One region of the Gilliamella sp. B2828 genome, then DNA from elsewhere that is predicted to be linked to it. Evidence: riboswitches for the same ligand, from Rfam matches in the RefSeq annotation. Region 1 holds a riboswitch; the other holds the start of a gene.

Region 1 (4,735 bases):
CTTTATATTTTTCGATTAAATCAGGTGTTGGATTAAATACAATAGGTGATTGCAAATCAATATTCACATTTTGCGTCGAGCTATTTTTTTTGTTATCCATTATCTTTGTCATAAGCTCGTTATCATTGGCTTGAGCACATAGCGTTAAAAACAAACTTAATATCGCTAAGTGTTTAATCAATATCATGATTTCACCCATTTACCCTTTTATTTCACAAAATGATGTGATTATTTTTTATCAATATTATGCACTGTCAGTAAACGTTTAGCAAAAAATCTTTATAATAGGAATTGTTTATAAAATGATAAATCAAATTTTTAACAGAATTTTTCAGAAAAACTGATTTGAAGTGGTACTCTTGGCATTTAGAACTTACTGTACGATCAATAAGCTCCAAATGTTGGTAATTTATAAATAATTGGGTGATGACTGACTGGTTTATAGCGTTTTTGCAGTTAATTTTTTTAAAATAACATTCAAAATAATCCCATATAATGGTAAAAAGAACAAACCACAAATTAAAATTTTAAAACTGTAATCCATTAACGAAATTTCACCCCAATGATTGGCCATAAATTCATCACTGCTTTTGTAAAAAGCAATAGCAAAAAAGACGATAGTATCAATACCATTTCCAAAAATTGCAGAAGCGGAAGGTGCTACCCACCAAGAACGATTTTTTCTTAAATAGTTAAAAACAGTAATATCCATTAATTGTCCAATTAAATAAGCCGCAAAACTGGCTAAAGCAATTCGAAAAACAAAGCTATTAAAATGAATCAATGCTGACCAACCTACCCAATGGGTTTCGAAAAATAGAACCGAAATTAGGTACGAAAACAATAAAGCGGGAATCATAACCACAAAAATAATTTTTCTCGCCAAACTGGCACCAAAAATACGAATAGTTAAATCAGTGGTCAAAAAGATAAATGGAAAAGTGAACGCTCCCCAAGTAGTATGAAATCCAAAAATATCAAATGGAATTTGTACCAAATAGTTACTGGAAGCAATAACGATAATATGAAAAAAAGCCAACCAGCCGAGTGCTTTATGTTTTTGCTGTCGAGTAAATTGTTTTTCAATCAATTGTGAATGAACGTTTAAATACATATTTGTTTCCTTTTTTAATGGGGTGAGAGAACCCAGATAAATATTGGTTAAGTTTGGGCTAAATATTCTTGTAGACCTTTATCACGCAGCATACAACTAGGACATTTACCACATCCCCCTTCTACACCGTAATAACAAGTATGGGTATTTTGGCGAACATAATCAAGATAACCCAATTTATCAGCCATTTCCCATGTTTGAGCTTTAGTCAGGTACATCAAGGGTGTTTTAATATTAAATGCATAATCCATCGCTAAATTCATCGATACATTCATGGATTTAATAAAAATATCACGACAGTCAGGATAACCACTAAAATCCGTTTCACAAACGCCGATAATAATATCATTAATACCTTTCTGCTTGGCATAACAACCCGCTAACAGTAAAAACAACATATTACGTCCATCAACAAAAGTATTTGGGTAATCACCATCTTGTGCAGCTTTGATTTCTTGCGAATCATCAATCAAAGCATTATTGGTCATATGTTTGATCACTGATGTATCAATTACGGTTTGCTTGACACTTAAATCCTCGGCGATCCACTTAGCTTTATCCAATTCAATACTATGGCGTTGACCATATTGAAAGCTTATGGTTTCAACATTCTCACGACCATAATCGGCAATGGCTTGCAGCAGACAAGTCGTCGAATCTTGCCCTCCAGAAAATATCACTAGTGCTTTACGATTTTTCATTAAAAATTCCTGTCAGATTGATAATTAGCGATTATCGACTTTTTCGGGATAAAGATCATGATTAACTAAGCGATTGAGTGCAATTTGCTTCCACTGAGTATTGGATTTACCATAATTGGCATAAGGATCAATTGAAATACCACCACGTGGTGTAAATTTACCCCACACTTCAATGTATTTAGGATCCATTAACTTAATCAGATCTTTCATAATGATATTGATGCAATCTTCATGATAATCACCATGATTTCGAAAGCTGAATAGATACAGCTTAAGAGATTTACTCTCAACCATTTTGATATTAGGCACATAAGAAATATAAATTGTGGCGAAATCAGGCTGCCCTGTAATAGGACAAAGACTCGTAAATTCCGGACAATTAAATTTAACAAAATAATCATTACCGGGATGTTTGTTATCAAAAGTTTCCAGAATTTCCGGAGCATAGGTTGTTGGATAGCGAACAGACTGATCGCCTAATAATGTAACGTTACTCATAATTTTCCTTAGTTTTTTTGCGTGGGAGGTTCACGAACCACGAGACAAGCCGCACACCTTACCTTTTTTTACTAAAAAAGTCTAGAACATCATTTTAATCAAATTAATTAAGAGCTGATTTGGAAACAATGAAACGGTTAACTTTGAAAAATAGCAAATATTACTCTATAAAATTAGCTATCTAATAAAATTTTATAAAAAAGAGATCAGTTTATTTTCAGTAATTGTTATGTGTAACACTCATTCTGTTTTATCAAAAAGACAACATTCATTACCGATAAAAAAAACATCCTTGTAGAAGATTTTTAATCAATAGTCATAAATTTATGAATAGTAAAGGGATAATAAAGATCAATGTTATAATCTGTTTATTTATATCGTTGTAAGACTCATGTTGTTCTTTGGACTATTAATAGTCCTAATGCGATTATCTAATTATTTTTTAACAATTGGTAATAGAAACTTAAAATAATTTAATTGATTATATTTACATCGAATACATTTAGTCGATTTTCAGTATTCAAGTTTTAAAATTTTGTAATTAATAGCCGTAAATTATCTGTCATAATATTCATCCATTTCTAATGGTTTTATTTAATAATATTTAGATAAATGATCATATAAAACTTATCGTTTTTGGTAGCACTTTAGGTTAACAGCATTTTTACAGAAAATAGCTAAATAGAACTAAAGAAAATTAACATAATTTTAGCTAATATGAGATATTAAAGATGACCTCAAGAAGTAATATATCTCCTCAAAGTCAATATTAATTGCACAAATTTCAATATTATTTTATTGTTCGAATCTATTTTTTAATTTCAATAAAATTAAAAACTAAGATTACTTAGTATTAACTTTATCATAATAATCCGCTAATTTATTTTTTGCTTCAGTGAGTTCTTTTTCTGCATCGTGCAATTTAGATTTTAGAGCATCAATTTTGTCTTGATTTGCATTAATACCATCTTTTTCATACTCTTTGGTTTTTTCTGCTAATTTTTTGGTTTTGTCAGAGACATTTTTGCTTTTTTCTTCCACTAATCTTTTGTATTTTTGTTCCAATGTGTCATCCGAACAATTGGTATTAACTTGTTGAAGTGCTTTTTCAAGCCCTGTGATTTCAAAAGTATTATTGGCTTTTTTGGCTTGTTCTATTTTTGCTTCGATGGCCTGTTTTTTAGCATCGCAAGTCAATCCTTCATGTACATCATTACTTGATGCATAACTATTTACAGAAAACGCCATAACTAAAGTGATAATGCTTAATTTACTTAATAACCCTATTGCTGATTTCATATTGATCCTCCTAAGTTTATTTTCTTAATTGAACATAATCTACTTTGTGATCGTTACCTTTTGTCAAAATCAAACTGGCTCTTTCTCGAGTTGGTAAAATGTTTTCAACTAAATTTAATTCGTTTATCTCACTCCACAAGCGATTAGCGATGCTGATTGCCTCTTGTTCTGGTAATTGAGAATAGTGATTGAAGTATGAATTGGGATCACTGAAGGCCCCTGCTCTAAATTTTAAAAAGCGGTTCACATACCAATGATGTAATAAAGATAAATCGGCGTCAACATATATCGAAAAATCAACATAATCTGAAACAAATACTCGATTATGTGCTTGAGTATAATTGACCGCACCTTGTAATACATTTAAACCTTCCAAAATCAAAATATCTGGACTGTCGATCACGATCTCTTCATTTTCTACAATATCATAAACTAAATGTGAATAAACCGGTGCTTTAACTTCCGCTTGCCCTGATTTTATATCTGCAACAAAGTTAATTAGCTTTTTAAGGTTGTAGGATTGTGGAAAACCTTTTTTATTCATAATGCCGCGCTCTTCAAGGCATTTATTTGGATATAAAAAACCATCCGTAGTAACTAACGCTACTTTTCTATGTTCAGGCCAACGAGTTAGTAATGCCTGTAATACACGTGCCGTAGTACTTTTACCAACAGCAACACTGCCCGCGATACCAATTATGTAAGGGATTTTTTGGCTTTTACCTAAAAATTTAGATAATACCGCCTGCCGACTAAAACTATTACTAATATAAAAATTGAGTAATCTTGATAAAGGTAAGTAAATTTCACTTACTTCATCCATTGATAAATCTTCATTGATTCCCTGTAAAGAAATTAGTTCTCCAGATGTTAAGGTCATTGGTTCCGAATTACGCAAGCTTGCCCATTCTTTACGGCTAAACTGCATGTAAGGACTCAAATGATTATTCATGTTTATTTCTCTATAACGATTGATTCAAGAATATTCGGCTCAGATTATACATAAAACTGTAATTTTACAATCACTAATTCACAATGTGTCTTCCTCATAGCTATATTTTAGACTTACTGATAAAATATACTGAATAAATGATTAACCAAACTGTAAAACAGAGATAGTATG
Region 2 (4,735 bases), on a different contig from region 1:
AATTGCACGTTTTAATGGTCTTGCTCCATAAATTGGGTCAAAACCAACTTTGGCAAGTTGCTCCAACGCTGCATCAGAGATGTCCAATTGATAACCGCGTTCATCCAAACGTTTTTCCACATGAGCCAATTGAATTCTGGCTATTGCTTTGATATTTTCTTGACCAAGTGGATGGAATACCACAGTTTCATCAATACGATTGATAAATTCTGGTCTAAAGTGTTTCGTTACCACAGTCATTACTAACGCTTTCATCTCATCATAACTTAATTCAACATGACCTTGTATCAAGTCTGAACCTAAATTAGATGTCATAATAATCACTGTGTTTCGGAAATCAACGGTACGCCCTTGTCCATCGGTTAAGCGTCCATCATCCAATACTTGTAATAAAATATTAAAGACATCCGGATGTGCTTTTTCCACTTCATCCAATAAAATGACGGAATAAGGACGACGTCGCACTGCTTCAGTCAAATAACCGCCTTCTTCATACCCTACATAACCCGGAGGTGCACCAATTAAACGTGCCACTGAGTGTTTTTCCATAAATTCAGACATATCGATTCTGACCATGGCATCTTCGCTATCAAACATAAAGTTAGCCAAAGCTTTACAAAGTTCGGTTTTACCTACACCCGTTGGTCCCAAAAATAAGAAAGAACCAATTGGTTTGTTTGGATCAGAAAGTCCTGCTCGACTACGACGAATCGCATTAGCTACCGCAACTACGGCTTCTTCTTGACCTATCACACGTTTATGTAACGCATCTTCCATATGCAATAATTTATCTTTTTCACTTTCCAGCATTCTTGAAACAGGAATACCCGTAGCTTTAGATAAAACTTCGGCAATTTCGTTATCGGTAACTTTATTACGCAATAACCTCATGGTTTTGCCTTCTAGCTGTGTTGCCGATGCCAGTTTTTTCTCAAGTTCGGGGATTTTGCCATATTGAAGCTCCGACATTTTATTGAGATCACCAGCACGTCGAGCTTGTTCTATTTCAGTGCGTGCTTTTTCCAACTCTGCTTTGATTGTCTGAGTACCCGAAACAGCAGCCTTCTCTGACTTCCACTCTTCTTCAAGTGACGCATACTCTTTTTCTTTCTCAGAAAGTTCATCATTTAGCATCTCAAGTCGTTTCTTACTCGCATCATCAGACTCTTTCTTAAGCGCTTGTTGCTCAAGTTTCAACTGAATAATACGGCGTTCAAGTCTATCTAATGATTCCGGTTTTGAATCCATTTGCATACGTATACTTGACGCAGCTTCATCAATTAAATCTATGGCCTTATCTGGAAGCATACGATCGGAAATATAACGATGCGATAACGTAGCAGCAGCCACAATTGCGGGATCCGTGATTTGGACATGGTGATGCAATTCATAACGCTCTTTCAAACCACGCAATATAGCAATCGTATCTTCAACACTAGGTTCAGCCACATACACTTTTTGGAATCGACGTTCTAAAGCGGGATCTTTTTCAATATATTGACGATACTCATCTAACGTTGTAGCACCAACACAATGTAATTCACCGCGGGCTAATGCGGGTTTTAACATATTACCTGCATCCATTGCCCCATCGCTTTTACCTGCACCAACCATGGTATGGATTTCATCAATGAATAAAATAATGCGCCCTTCTTCTTTGGCTAAATCTTTTAAAACGGCTTTTAAACGTTCTTCAAATTCACCGCGATATTTTGCGCCAGCAATTAACGCCCCCATATCTAAAGACAGTACTCGTTTATTCCGTAATCCCTCAGGCACTTCACGATTAACAATGCGTTGCGCAAGTCCTTCAACAATGGCTGTTTTACCCACACCTGGTTCACCAATTAACACTGGATTGTTTTTAGTACGACGTTGTAATACTTGGATTGTACGGCGAATTTCTTCATCACGCCCAATGACTGGATCAAGCTTACCTTGTTCAGCACGCTCGGTTAAATCAATGGTATATTTTTTCAACGCACCACGTTGATCTTCGGCATTAGCATCGTTCACGTTATCACTTCCTCTTATTTGACTTACTGCCTGATTCAATCTTTCTTTGGTCACACCGGCTTTTTTAAGAATATCACCTAAACTGCCTTTTTCTTCTAACGCTGCTAATATAAAGAGTTCGGATGAGATATAACTGTCGCCATTTTTTTGCGCTAACTTGTCACAAAGATTGAATACACGTACAAAATCTTGAGATGGAATGACTTCTCCTCCCACACCTTGTACTTGTGGCAATCGATCAATTGCTTGATTGAGTTCTTGTTGTAACATTGTCACATTTGCCCCCGCTGCTGCCAGTAACGGCTTGATACTGCTGCCTTCTTGATTCAGCATGGCGGTTAAAACATGAACAGGCTCAATATACTGATTATCTTTACCTAATGCTAATGATTGTGCATCAGCTAAAGCTTGTTGAAACTTATTAGTGAGTTTATCTAACCTCATATTAATTATCTCCTGAGCAATAGATTTGGCTTAAATGCTTTAAGCAGATAAACCATTTGCATGGTTACTAAATGAGTGTGGAAAGATAAATTTCAAGAGTTTTTTATGAAATTTTTTACAAAAAATCGACAATAAAATGAATTTATATTCAGTTACTGAAATAAGCAAAATATAAATGTTCAATTTTACAACATTAGTGTAATGAATATTGCTCGTAATAACAATTGTAAGATGACATTTAGCCGCTAATCGATTATATTAACCGCTCTATTTTGTTAGATGGTCTAACCGTGGTTCGTGATCCATCCCACGAAAAAAAACTAGGAATAATACATGTTCAAAATTGCTAAAGAATTTCAATTCGATGCTTGTCATATGTTAGACGGGCACAACAAAAAATGTCATAACCTTCACGGACATACTTATCGCTTATTGGTCGAAATTAAAGGTGATCTGATAGCTACGGGTTCCAGTGCAGATATGGTCATAGATTACGCTGATTTAAAAGCGATTGTTAAACAGCACATTGTGGATCCGCTTGATCATGCTTACCTTTATAATCAAAATAATGCTAATGAATGCCGTATCGCTTCACTATTGCAAGAGATGGATCGAAAAATTTTTGCCTTTCCTTGTCGCACCACTGCCGAAGGGATGAGTAAATTTATTTTTGATTGCCTGTCACAATACTTACCTATCTCGATGATCAAACTTTGGGAAACCCCCACATCTTACTGTGAGTACCATCGGAGCGAAAAATGACGGAATTTCGTATTGTTGAAATCTTCGAATCATTACAAGGCGAAGGTTATAATACAGGCATGCCTGCCATTTTTATTCGTTTTGCTGGGTGTAATTTAAATTGCATTTGGTGTGATACTAATTTTCGCCGATTTACCCGTTTTACACGAGATCAGTTATTGACTAAAGTGAAACAATATACCAGCAAAAACATCATTATTACTGGGGGTGAACCAACGATGGTTACCGCCCTACCAGAATTACTTTTCCCCCTAAAACAAGCCGGCTACTTTGTTGCTATTGAAAGTAATGGATTAGGTAAAGTCGATCCTTTAATTGACTATATCGCCCTTAGCCCTAAATTTTGTTATCAAGCACGATACCAAAAAATCGCTCAACCGACTGCAAACGAAGTGCGAATTGTTGCTGAAAATCATGCAGACTTTCTCCCTTTTTGCCAATATATCGAACACCAGATTCAAGCCAAACGATATTATCTATCTCCTTGCGAAAAAAAGGGGGAATTTAATATGCTTGAAACAATTGAATTACTTGGCAAAATCAACCAAAACCGCATCGACAACAAATGGTTACTAAGCATTCAAACGCATAAGTTTGCTCATATTGAGTAATCGTTTAATTCTTTGCTATTAGTTAACTGAATAAAAAACAGATTTAGGCACTAAAATTTAATCAGTCAGCTCTACTGTTCAGCGCTATTTAATTTGGTAATGATGATGTTTTATCAAATTTTAGTAAGTTTGTTTTGTCATTCACCTTATTCATTCCGCTAATGTCAATAAGGCGTTTGACTTGCCAAATGATGAGTGTTGGTAAGGTAATAATGCTGATGAAAAAATTCTTGATTAGATAGTCCGCTCTCAATACTACTTAAACATAAATTGAATTTGAATCGACTAATTTTATGTTTATCTTGTAAAAAAGATTTAGGAGTGTATACCATTACAATTTTTCGCTTATTTACGTTGAACAACAAAGTACCCCTCTTAACCCAAAAGGAAGGTGACAATAAAAAGTCATTTTTTTATCATGATTTATCCATCACCAATCCCCATTGAGATAACATCATGACACATCCCCACGTTACCAGAGCTTCCCCCCCTCCCTCTCAATTCGTCCTTAATCGTTCAATGTAAGACAAAAAAACAACGAAACGGCATACACTCCTAAATATTTTTTACAAAGCACATTATCACTTATTCATAAAACTCGACTTTCAAAGAATCATTACCCTTACCTTTAAACCACACGAAAATTTCATTGATTGGCTTATCTTAATGGTCGGTAAAACCCATTTTTTATCACTTTGCGTCCGTTATTTTGCCAAACGGTTTGAGGAAAGAGCGATGTTTCAGTATAAATGTTAACTCCACGATAAAACTTATCAACATTCTGTGCAAAAGACTAATAAAACAATCAGCCAAAGCCAAATCTGTTAATCCTTTTTTGATCAGGTTTAGACGACAGATTGTTACAAGAGTTTCAGTTATTTATGAATAATATCATTAAGTTA

The links. A riboswitch is a leader RNA that binds a small molecule or an ion and turns the genes downstream of it on or off. The one in region 1 is predicted to bind preQ1.
Region 2: linked by a shared signal. The riboswitch ahead of queD (6-carboxytetrahydropterin synthase QueD) and the one ahead of queF (preQ(1) synthase) in region 1 are both predicted to bind preQ1.

What each region holds. Positions count from the first base shown of each region.
Region 1 is NZ_JAFNMU010000004.1:187,493-192,227, reverse strand. Features, by position in the region: gene J3U19_RS05460 (alpha-2-macroglobulin family protein) at 1-187, opposite strand, end outside; gene J3U19_RS05455 (7-cyano-7-deazaguanine/7-aminomethyl-7-deazaguanine transporter) at 440-1,114, opposite strand; gene queC (7-cyano-7-deazaguanine synthase QueC) at 1,162-1,815, opposite strand; gene queF (preQ(1) synthase) at 1,840-2,313, opposite strand; PreQ1 riboswitch class I at 2,316-2,360, opposite strand; gene J3U19_RS05440 (DUF1090 domain-containing protein) at 3,157-3,612, opposite strand; gene coaA (type I pantothenate kinase) at 3,629-4,564, opposite strand; gene yihI (Der GTPase-activating protein YihI) at 4,733-4,735, shown strand, end outside.
Region 2 is NZ_JAFNMU010000009.1:279-5,013, reverse strand. Features, by position in the region: gene clpB (ATP-dependent chaperone ClpB) at 1-2,460, opposite strand, end outside; PreQ1 riboswitch class I at 2,745-2,790, shown strand; gene queD (6-carboxytetrahydropterin synthase QueD) at 2,794-3,222, shown strand; gene J3U19_RS08390 (7-carboxy-7-deazaguanine synthase QueE) at 3,219-3,833, shown strand.